2 regions of the Paenibacillus sp. FSL W7-1287 genome follow, and region 1 is predicted to be linked to the other one. Evidence: riboswitches for the same ligand, from Rfam matches in the RefSeq annotation. Region 1 holds a riboswitch; the other holds the start of a gene.
The links. Region 1 has a riboswitch for thiamine pyrophosphate ahead of NSQ99_RS12095 (ABC transporter substrate-binding protein). Riboswitches for the same ligand answer to the same signal wherever they lie in the genome.
Positions count from the first base shown of each region.

Region 2: another riboswitch for thiamine pyrophosphate. It lies ahead of NSQ99_RS13640 (ECF transporter S component); the one in region 1 lies ahead of NSQ99_RS12095 (ABC transporter substrate-binding protein).

Region 1 is NZ_JBBORD010000001.1:2,639,518-2,645,080, reverse strand. Features, by position in the region: gene NSQ99_RS12120 (DNA polymerase IV) at 1-280, shown strand, start outside; gene NSQ99_RS12115 (YolD-like family protein) at 277-630, shown strand; partial or broken gene NSQ99_RS12110 (TetR/AcrR family transcriptional regulator) at 769-1,337, opposite strand; gene NSQ99_RS12105 (DsbA family protein) at 1,482-2,408, shown strand; gene NSQ99_RS12100 (glycosyltransferase) at 2,672-3,724, opposite strand; TPP riboswitch at 3,948-4,057, shown strand; gene NSQ99_RS12095 (ABC transporter substrate-binding protein) at 4,306-5,334, shown strand; gene NSQ99_RS12090 (MTH1187 family thiamine-binding protein) at 5,394-5,563, shown strand, end outside.
Region 2 is NZ_JBBORD010000001.1:2,990,658-2,996,220, forward strand. Features, by position in the region: gene sigK (RNA polymerase sporulation sigma factor SigK) at 1-707, shown strand, start outside; gene erm (23S ribosomal RNA methyltransferase Erm) at 786-1,628, opposite strand; gene NSQ99_RS13630 (hypothetical protein) at 2,137-2,424, shown strand; gene NSQ99_RS13635 (LOG family protein) at 2,905-3,462, shown strand; TPP riboswitch at 3,541-3,653, shown strand; gene NSQ99_RS13640 (ECF transporter S component) at 3,730-4,299, shown strand; gene NSQ99_RS13645 (ABC transporter ATP-binding protein) at 4,316-5,563, shown strand, end outside.

The sequences.
Region 1 (5,563 bases):
TGTCGCTGCAGCGATGTACAAAACAGTGATGGAGCTGTTTCAGCTGCACTGGGATGGGATGCCGGTACGGAGCATTGGGGTGTCGCTTGGAGGGCTGGTAAGTGATCAGGTCGTGCAGCTGGCATGGTTTGATCCGTATGAAGAACAGCTTGCTTTAGAGCGTGTCACAGATCAAATTAAAGCCCGCTATGGTAATACTGCGATTATGAGGGCTTCTTCGGTAACGGCTTCAGGTCAAGCACGCGATCGGGCCGAAAAAATAGGAGGGCATTATAAATGAGTAAAAAGCTGCAAGGAAACGGTCTGTTCGAATCGTCTAGAATGATGCTGCCAGAGCATAAGGAGGCGATCGTTAATTATCAACTAGCGTTGAATAAAAAGCAACGACCTGTTCTGGACGAACAAAGATTTGAGGAGCTTTCTTATCGAATGTTCGAAGCTTTATATAAAAACTTAGAAGTAGCGATAACGGTATTTCATCCTTATATGGATACCGTCATCACAGGCATGATCACAAAAATCGATACCCAATTGAAACGAGTAAAGGTCGTTAGTGAGGGTGGAGACGAGGAGCTATGGATTAGCTTTAGCGATCTGCTGGATATCGATGCTGCCGCTGCATCAAGCTAACGGTTGTGCAGCGCTAAATTATCTGTATCAGCGCTGAATTATCTGTAATGTGAGAGCACAAAAATACCCACAGCCTAAACACTATTTTCAAAGTATCCAAGAAGACTGTGGGTACCCATTTATACATTGGCACAATGGCTAGCTCTCAGAACCAGCATTAATTCCGGAAAGGATAAAAGGAATAGCAGACTTAATAAATTGCTCCGGAGAGCGCTGCTCACTTTGGCGTCTCCATTCTACAGAGGCTCCGTACATCCCCCAGCTTAAAATGGCCGCAGTAATTTTAAGTGTGTCGTCCTCTTCAATATGATTTTGTTTCCTTAGCATTTTATAAAATATAATTTCGAGCTGCTCCCTAATAATACGGGCAATGGTGTCCTCATAGCCTCGATGGCAGCGATTGGACAATGATTTTTGAAAATTCGTTATAGCGTTAAAGAGACTTACGAACGTTTCTTCTGATAGCCGTTATTCTGATAGAGTTCATAATTCAAATTGACTAATAAAACCTCAGATAATACCTTCTCTAGCAAGTCATAAATATCTTCAAAATGATAATAAAAAGTTGCGCGATTAATCATCGCTTCTGACGTAATATCCTTGATCGTAATATCCTTAAATTCCTTCTTCCCAGAAAGCTCGATGAAAGAATCCATGATTAATTTACGAGTCCGCAGTACGCGAGGATCGGTTTTCGTTGGCGTCATTCTATGATCCCTCCTACTTTTTAGACAAATACTTAGATGTGTTGTAAAAGCAACAGATTCAGAGAAATATTGGTGTTTATCAATACTATTATGGCTTAAACTACGATTGTAAAGCAAATCAACGGACGAAAAGAGGAATGGATTATGAGCAACAATCAAATGATGTGTGATCTAGCGACAGGTGTTTGTGGAGTAGCAGAAGAGGAAAAAATGGAGATTGTTGATTTCAATCAACCGAAAAAATCCATTGATGTATATTATGTAACCGATCCGATCTGCTCACATTGCTGGGCAATTGAACCTGTACTGAAAAAGTTTAAGGAGCAGTATGGACATTATTTTAACTTCCATGCCGTTATGGGTGGACTGCTAGAAAAATGGGGCGATGGACCAATTGATCCTGCCAATGGAATCTACAAGCCAGCGGATGTGGCCAGTCACTGGAGGGAAGTAGGACAATATTCTCGTATGCCTATTGACGGCTCACTGATGATCGACAACCCTGTTCAATCATCTTACCCGCCATCCCGCGTGTTTAAGGTTATTCAAAGTAAATATAGTGATGCGTTAGCGTATGAGTTCCTGCGTCGCACAAGAGAACAACTATTCGCATTTAACCAAAATATTTCAGATCAGTCTATATTGATCGATATTGTAAATAAGGTTGGGCTTGATGGTGAGGCGATTGTAAATGAAGCGGAACAACCTATCGGACAACAATTATTGAATGAGGACTTCACTCTAGCAGGACGATTAGGTGTTAAAGGATTCCCTACCATTGTTATGATCAATGAGGAAAACAAAGGTGTAAAAATTGGTGGTGGTCGACCGTTTGAGTATTATGTAGACGGATTAAAGCAGATTCTCGATCTGGAGGAACTGCAGCCGAAACAACAGCCTTCTCTATCAAGCTTACTAGAAAAAGAAAAGCTTTTATTCTCAAAAGAGATTGAAGTGATGTACGATGTTGAACAATCGGAAATTGATGCATTCATCGAAAAGGAGCTTTCTGAGGGGCATTATCAAGTGAAGGAAATTGTCGGAGAGCGCTATGTGACCATAAACAATTAACGATGCTGTGCTGTATGGTGTACTGCTCTAGCTCATAAAGCTAAGCAGCTCCTTTGAGCAGCGAAGGTGAACGAAGAAACTTAACTTGGCAAGCGAATAGCCCATGGATCGATTATTATGTGTACAATTTTCGATGTATTCGAGCTTCCTGTTCCTTGCTAGATATTATTAATAGTGCATTTCATAGTGACAAGGTCACGACAAAAAAACGGCTGCATCTTGCAGCCGTTTTTGCGGCAATAGGCGTACACTTGAAGAAGCAGTTACAGAACGCCTTTCTTCTTGTAGTAGTTGTCGTTATAGACAATGCTCGGATGATTCGGGTTTAATGCTTTTGCCTGTTTGTGGTGTTCGACGGCTTGCTCGATATTTCCCATTCGATCATAGCAGACTGTCAGCTGCAAATGAGGCAGCCATGTCGCTGTAGCAGGATTATGAAAGCTCATATCTGTCATATACTTTGATGTTGAAAGTGCTTGGGTATACCAATAAGTGGCTTCAGGATACCGTTTTTCGTGTAAAAACAAGCTGCCAAGCTGATAGCAAAAATCAGGACGAGGTGGCGTGTATTCAAGCGTCTGCAGTAGGCTACGAATGGCAAGCTCCCTCTGTTTTAATTGGGCATAGCAGTGCGCTTTGCGAGAGCAGGCTGCAATGTTATCCTCGACCCAGCCCTTTTTTCCTTCAAGAAACAGATCGTACCATTGAATGGCTTCTTCGTAACGGGCATGGTCGCGCAGCTCATTTGCAAAGTAAAATTGATCACGTGGCGTAAATTCTTCTCCTTGCTCCAATCGAGCTAAGTAAATATCGAGATTACGATTGGACGCATGACGTTCCTTCCGGTGCGTTACAGCAATGTCTGAGTGGAAGCTGGAGCCGTATACAGATAAATATTCATGTACTGGACCAATCCACTCAAAATTCATGGAGCGTTTAACGAGGCGATTGCGGCGATAGCTGTAGGTAGGTTTGCCATTCTCATCAAAGGCAAGATTGTACTTCATCGTAACGGTATCGTAGTTAAAAGGCTCGCGCTGCTTCAGCTCAAGTAAGCGGGCAAGATCCTCTGGCATCAGTACATCATCCGCATCAAGCCACATGATATAGTCACTGGTTGCTTGCTGAAAGCTGAAATTACGAGCAGCTGCAAAATGATTAATCCATTCAAAGTCATACACTTTTGCACCGAGCGAGGTAGCAATCTCTTTCGTCCGGTCTGTTGAGCCTGTATCCACAATGATGATCTCGTCAATAGCCTCCTTCACGCTATTGAGACAGCGAGCAATCACATCTTCTTCATTTTTCACGATCATACATAAACTAATCGTAATCAACAACATCACCCTTTATCAAAGTCTTGTATAGTCTTGTATAGTCTATTAGTCAACCATAAGAAAAGTGCTAGACACGTGGAATGAATGTGCCTGTATACCCCTATGTTTAGACGCAGCTTACAATGCTAGACGTGTTCATCATGAGCAGGGCTATCCAAATGAATAACCGTTTGCTATAATAAACAATAGATTAACCAATTGAATACGACACTTCGGGAGCTAAGATGAACTTGGCTGAGAGGAGAACTGTTCTGTTCTCGACCGTACCTGATCTGGATAATTCCAGCGTAGGAAATGTGCCATAACATTAACCGGCCACGTTTCTATGCCCGGTTTTTTTGTGCTCTGCAGCAGAGCAGATACATATTCGGGCATCGAAAACGATCAATTAACCTGTATGAACGTTTGAACAGCGGGCAAGCTGTTTCATAGCAGGGTAATGACGTTGCTGCAAGGCATCCTTCCTCTACGCGAAGGGTGTCTTTTTAATACCTATGATGATCAGCGTGTCAAAATGGTCAATCTAAAAAGAAAAAGAAAAAGAGATGGAGAGAAAAGCTATGAAAATTCAAAGCACCAAATGGCTCGTTATGGTTGTGCTGCTAGCGATGCTTACAGCATGCGGTAATACGGGGAATGCAGGAAATGCGGAGAATGCAGCAAAGGGGAATGAAGCAGCCTCAGAGGAAAAGCTGCGCAAGGTACAGCTTATGCTGGATTATACGCCAAATACAAACCATACCGGACTGTATGCAGCTCGTGACCTAGGATACTTTGCAGAGCAGGGCTTAGAGGTGGAAATTATTGCTCCAGCAGATGGTGGAGCAGACGCACATGTTGCAGCGGGAAATGTAGAGTTTGGTGTAAGCTATCAGGAAAATGTGACGCTATCACGCATCGCTGGTTTACCAGTTGTGTCGCTTGCGGCCATTATTCAGCATAACACCTCAGGCTTTGCATCGCCTAAGGATAAAGGCATTGTAACACCGAAGGAATTTGAAGGGATGCGCTATGGCGGATGGGGCTCTCCGATTGAGCAAGCCACAATCGAGTCCTTAATGCTTGCAGCAGATGCTGATTATAGCAAAATGGATATTGTGAATATGGGCAATAGTGATTTCTTTGCAGCGGTTGAGCGAGATATAGATTTTGCTTGGATCTTCTACGCTTGGACAGGGATTGAAGCAGAGCTGCGAGGGGTAGATCTTAATATGATCTATATGAAGGATTATAATGAAAATTTAGATTATTATACGCCAGTGCTTGTAACGGGTGAAGCGATGATTAAGGAAGACCCTGAGCTCGTTCGTAGCTTTGTCGCAGCAGTAGCAAAGGGATATCAGTACAGCATCGAGCACCCAGAGGAGGCGGCAGATGTATTGATTGCAGCAGAACCAGATCTTAATGCAGAGCTTGTTAAAGCAAGTCAGCAATGGCTAAGCCCACGCTATCAGGACGATGCACCACGCTGGGGTGAGCAGAAGCTGTCCGTATGGCAAGGATATGCTGACTGGATGTACAGCAATGGCTTGCTAGAGGGTGAGCTTGAAGCTGAAGCGGCATTTACTAATGAGTTTTTACCAGAATAAGTGAAACACGCCAAAGGCGAATTGTTAATAAGTAAACTAAAAAGAGGAGTGAAGGCTAAGTGGCTAATGCATTATTGAGCATTCAAATGATACCAAAAACGAATAACGGGGAAAGTGTCATACCTTATGTTGATCAAGCAATCGCGATCATTAAGGAATCAGGGGTACCGTATCGTGTAGCTCCGCTGGAAACAACAATGGAAGGCAATCTGGATGAGCTGCTGCGCAT
Region 2 (5,563 bases), 350 kb from region 1:
TTTTCACATCAATCGCCTTATTTATTAAGCAATTGACCTTATTAGTATCCTACGTCAAGAACAATGCTTTTCCACAGCCGTTGAAGGAAGAGGAAGAGCAGTATCATCTGACGCGAATGGCTGAGGGGGATGTAGATTCACGAAATACGTTAATCGAACATAACTTGCGTCTAGTCGCACATATCGTGAAGAAGTTCGACAATACGGGTGAGGATCAAGAGGATCTCATCTCAATCGGCACGATTGGGTTAATTAAAGCGATCGAAGGCTTTCAGCAAGGCAAAGGCACCAAGCTGGCTACTTTTGCTGCTCGTTGTATTGAGAACGAGATACTAATGCACCTTCGTTCCCTCAAAAAAACTCGCAAGGACGTTTCGCTTCATGACCCTATCGGCACTGACAAAGAGGGCAATGAAATAACTTTAATCGATATACTTGGCAATGAAGGGGACGATATTGCCGATCAAGTACAGCTAGAGATGGAAAAGAGTAAAATTTTCAAAAACCTCAGTATTCTTGATGATAGAGAGAAAGAGGTAATCATCACGCGATTTGGCTTACTTAGCGGCGGTGATGAGCGCACGCAGCGCGAAATTGCTAAGGATTTAGGGATTAGTCGCAGCTACGTCTCTCGGATCGAGAAACGGGCACTGATGAAGCTGTATCATGAGTTTTATAAGGAAAAGGATAAGTCGAGTAGGAGATAATATAGTGGTAAAGGCCAAGCTAGGTAGATGTGTCTACTTAGCTTGGCCTTTGTAATTGTTCCTGTTGTTTCTAATATATTAATTCCTTGGCCAGCGATGAGCAGGGACATGCTTCAGCATTGCATGAAATAGCGTCCCCCATTGATGCAGCTTCATATCCACTACGATATGCTCTCGATGGAGACCAGCTTGTGCCAATACAATTTTAAGCTGTGCTGGTGTAAAAATACCTCTGAGCACTTCAGATACCGGTGCCTTGTAGGCTCTAAGCACATAAGCTGCGAACGCAACAAATCTTTTCGCTTCTTGCATAGGAATTAAAGCCGTTTCTCTGCGCTTTATGATCATTATTGCAGCATCTACTCGCGGTGGCGGTGCAAAATCTGTTCTCGGAATGACGCTCTCGAGCTTGAACGTAAAGAACATTTTCCACATCAATAAACGTGAATCAAACGTAGTTTTTTGTGTAAACCGTTTTGCTGCACCCTTCTCTACAATTAATGTTGCTTTTTGCAGTGCTCTTCCTTCTGCACCAAGCAGCCTCTCTAGAATCGGCGTCGTAATTGAAAACGGAATATTCGCCACGACTGAGAATGAACTTGTTGGCAAGCAATACGTTCTAATATCCGCTTGAACGATTGAAATATGTGAACGCTCACTTGCAGTGACTTTGCTTTTCAGTGCTTGAGCATAAGCAGCATCGATTTCCACAGCAATAACCTTCCTTACTTGCTCGCCAATCGGGAAAGTAAGTCCTCCTTTCCCTGCCCCTATCTCAAGTACCAGATCATTAGACTTTAATCTCGCCACTTCGATCAATCTCCTAATCGTTTTTGGATTATGAAGCAAATGTTGACCTGTAAAATTAGGACTGATTTTCTTTTTGCTTTTCGCTCGGTTTTGTTTGCTATGCCTCATCATAGATAAATCCCTTCCATTCTTGTTTTTTTCAAAACAAAAACCGCTGTCTGCAGCGGTTTACTAGAAGGGAGCTTAACAATTTGCATACTCAAACAAGCCTATGCCACAACGATAAAATGGCAAAAGCTGAGCATGAATCATGTTCCATCTTAAGTAAATGATCTATTGCAAGCACAAAAAAGAGACAGCAATCATTACTGTCCCTAAACACTTTAAATAAGCGAGATATCCTAAAATGGGCAGACCGATTCCGTTTGCTCCGCACGCAGACAGAGCCTTTGTTCACTATTTAATTCGTAGGACAAAGTAAAAAACGCAATCTTCCGTAAGTTATAACACCCATAATTAGGACAACCCTCCGTTCCTCAAGTTCCTTCCATTGTAGCGTATATAAAAGCTTATAACAACCACCTCAGTAAAATTTGCAAAGAATCTTTATCTATCATGTGCTCCATAATATTCTGCCGCCTCATGGGCATACTATGGAAAATTCTGTAGGAGGTATTCCATGTCTAAAGATGGTTTTATGAATGAAAAACGAAGCGAGTCTACTGATCTTGCCACTGTAGAATCCCAGCGCAACGACCTTATTCCAGAAGAATTCGCGGACGGCCCATATGGTTCGCCTATGAATGCAGAACAACTAGGTAAGAGTACACCGTGGCGCAAGGATCAACGTCCTCCCAATCGATTTGATTATGAAGATCGAGCACAGCATGCAGGAACCGAGCGTGAGTACCCTGGTGATCAAGGACAAGGGAATGCCGCTTTAGATACATTTAATGACGAAGACTAAAGCTATTAAACAGCGGAAATATACTTCCAGACTGGCGGGTTTTATATCGCCGGCTGGAAGTGACATTAACTAGCTGCGCCTTACGGCAAGTAGGAGCTTGTATACTGAGCTTTATTCGATATGTCATAAAGGAATTCTCACTCCGAACCATTTTGCCATCTCAAAATCTCAAATTCCCCTCCACATGACATAACGACATATTCCCACCCAACATCCATGACACTACCAAATAATATTCAATGACGTTCTCCATCCTGCAAGACTTAACGTCCTGATCTTAGTCCTAACAACGTAGACGAAGTAATATGTTTGAATGTTGACAAGTCCAAGCGCATAAGGTTAAACACGCACTACACATTGCATTAAATGGCCCAAGCTTATTCTGCCGCATGCTTTACAGTATCCACATTTACTCCTGCTTGCTTATGTCTTTTGGAAAAATTATACTAAACCTATCCTAATGTAGAATGGAGAGTTGCTATGAAACGTATTGCTGTATACTGTGGTTCCAGTATTGGAGCTTCTTCTGACTATGAACAAGCTGCTATTGCATTAGGTAATGAGCTTGCTCAACGTGGCATCGGTCTCGTCTATGGTGGCTCGCGCACGGGCTTGATGGGGGCGGTTGCAGATGCTGTGTTAAAAGCTGGCGGAGAGGTTATCGGCATAATCCCTCATCATCTGGCACATCGAGAAATTGCCCACGAGCAGCTTACCAAGCTCATTAAGGTTGATTCAATGCATGAGCGTAAGCATCAAATGATGGATCTATCAGACGGCTTTATTGCTATGCCTGGCGGTGCTGGGACAATGGAGGAGTACTTTGAAGTCATTACATGGAGTCAAATTGGGCTGCACAAAAAGCCATGCGGTCTATTGAATGTTAAAGGCTACTACAACCCGCTAATCCATCTGTTTGATCATATGGTACAGGAGCAATTCTTAAAAGGACGCTACGCTGCACTTAATCTTGTCGCGGAGCAGCCTCACGAGCTGTTAGAGCAGATGGCTAATTTCCGCCATCCCGACGAGCTATAAATATTCCTCAACCTTTACAATTTCTTAATATACAGTTGTCAAGTTTGGAAATGTATAGTACATTAGATCACAGTTGCATATAAACCGTCCGGGTGCTTGTGGAAACAGGCTGAGATAGTAGCTATTACCCCGCTACTGACCGTTGATCTGAACTGGATAATACCAGCGTAGAGAATGGGTGTTTAGAAAAAGAGGGATTTTCTGACCGTCTGCGTATATCCAGACGGTTTTTTTGTGCATACAAAACAATGTTGGAGGAGTCAAAACATGAAAAAACTTAGTTTAGTAGACATCGTTGTCATTATAGTGATAGGTATCGTATTTGGAGTAATCATGAAGTTTTGGGACGATCTATACAGCGTAGTGAAGCCGTTATTGCCAACGCTGCGTCAATTAATTTATGGTATGTGGTTTATGGTCGGTCCATTTGCTGCTCTTCTTATTCGCAAGCCTGGGGCAGCGCTATTGGCAAGTGTTGCAGGTGCAAGTCTATCCGCGTTAGTCGGTAACGGTTTTGAGGTTCTAATGTACGGATTAATTCAAGGTCTTGGAGCTGAGCTCGTCTTCCTAGCATTCCGATATCGCAAATTTTCAATTGCAGTTGCAGGATTAGCAGGCATCATGTCCTGCGTTGGCGGCTTCCTGCTAGATCTAAGCTATGGTTACGCTGAATTGGAAACATGGGCATTAATCGTGAAGTACGGATTACGTGTCATTAGCGCCTTTATCTTTACAGGGATCTTCGCCTACTATATCGTGCTTGCGCTAGAAAAAACGAAGGTCACTTCGTTAATTCGCCCAATTGACTATTCAGAAATTGACAACCTTAAGCAGTAAAGAAGGAGTTTAACGGATGACGAATAAAGCGATAGGTGTTACGAAGCTGAGAGCCAAGTACAGTGGGGAAAAGCAGCTTATATTCAACGATCTCACCCTTTCCATCCCTCATGGTCAAAAACTACTGCTGCTTGGACCTAGCGGCTGTGGCAAGTCTACGCTTTTACAAATTATTAGCGGCATTATACCGGGAGCAGTCCAAATCCCACTGCTGGCAGAGCAAATTACAAAGCCAGAGAGCTGGGGCTTTGTCTTTCAAGACCCAGACACGCAATTCTGCATGAGCTATGTCGATGAGGAGCTTGCGTTTGTCCTTGAAAATCAACAAATCCCACAAGAGCAGATGAAGCAGCTCATTGAGGAAGCTCTGGAGCATGTCCAGTTGCACTTGCCCAAGCTACATACTCCGATTGCAGAGCTGTCACAAGGGATGAAGCAGCGTCTTGCTCTTGCGGCGGTATTGCTTCTTAAGCCGGATGTTGTATTTCTTGATGAGCCTTCTGCCCTGCTAGATCCTGAGGGCAAGCAATATATATGGGAAACGATCCGTAGCACGTTAGCGCAGCATACCGTCATTGTCGTTGAGCATCATATTGACGGTATTCTCGACTGGTTTGATCGTGTCGTAGTGTTAAATCGTCTAGGTGACATTATTGCTGATGGCCACCCGTCTCATGTATTTGCAGAGCAGAAGTCATTTTTAATGCAGGAAGGGATATGGTATCCGAATATATGGGAGGAGTATTTTTCTTATCAATCGAACTCACTAAGCTTAGCCTTCCGAGCTGAAGCTACTGCCGAGCTGCAAGCTCAACCAAACATTAGCGGTAGCCAACCATTGCTCGAGCTGCAAAACTTTAAAGTTAAACGCGGAGCGTATTCACTCGTTGTACCATATGCCGCCGCACAGCAAGGAGATTGGATTGCGATAAGAGGTGCAAATGGGGCTGGTAAAAGCACACTGCTGTTCGCATTGGCACGCTTGCTAGCCTCTAATGGCAGCTATCGCATCCAAGGTGAGGACGTGGGCGAGGACATACCTCCTTCGATGAGCTATGTCTTTCAAAATCCTGAGCTGCAATTCATTACAGATCGAATCATTGATGAGGTTACGCATTCACTTATCGTCAAGTATGATAAGGAACGAACAGAGAAGGAGCAAGGCGAACATTGGATAAAAAGGCTATTTGCTCCTAAACAACGCAAGAGCAGAATCGATCTTCAGCAGCTAACGCTTGAAGCATCAGCGGCACTCGAGCAGCTT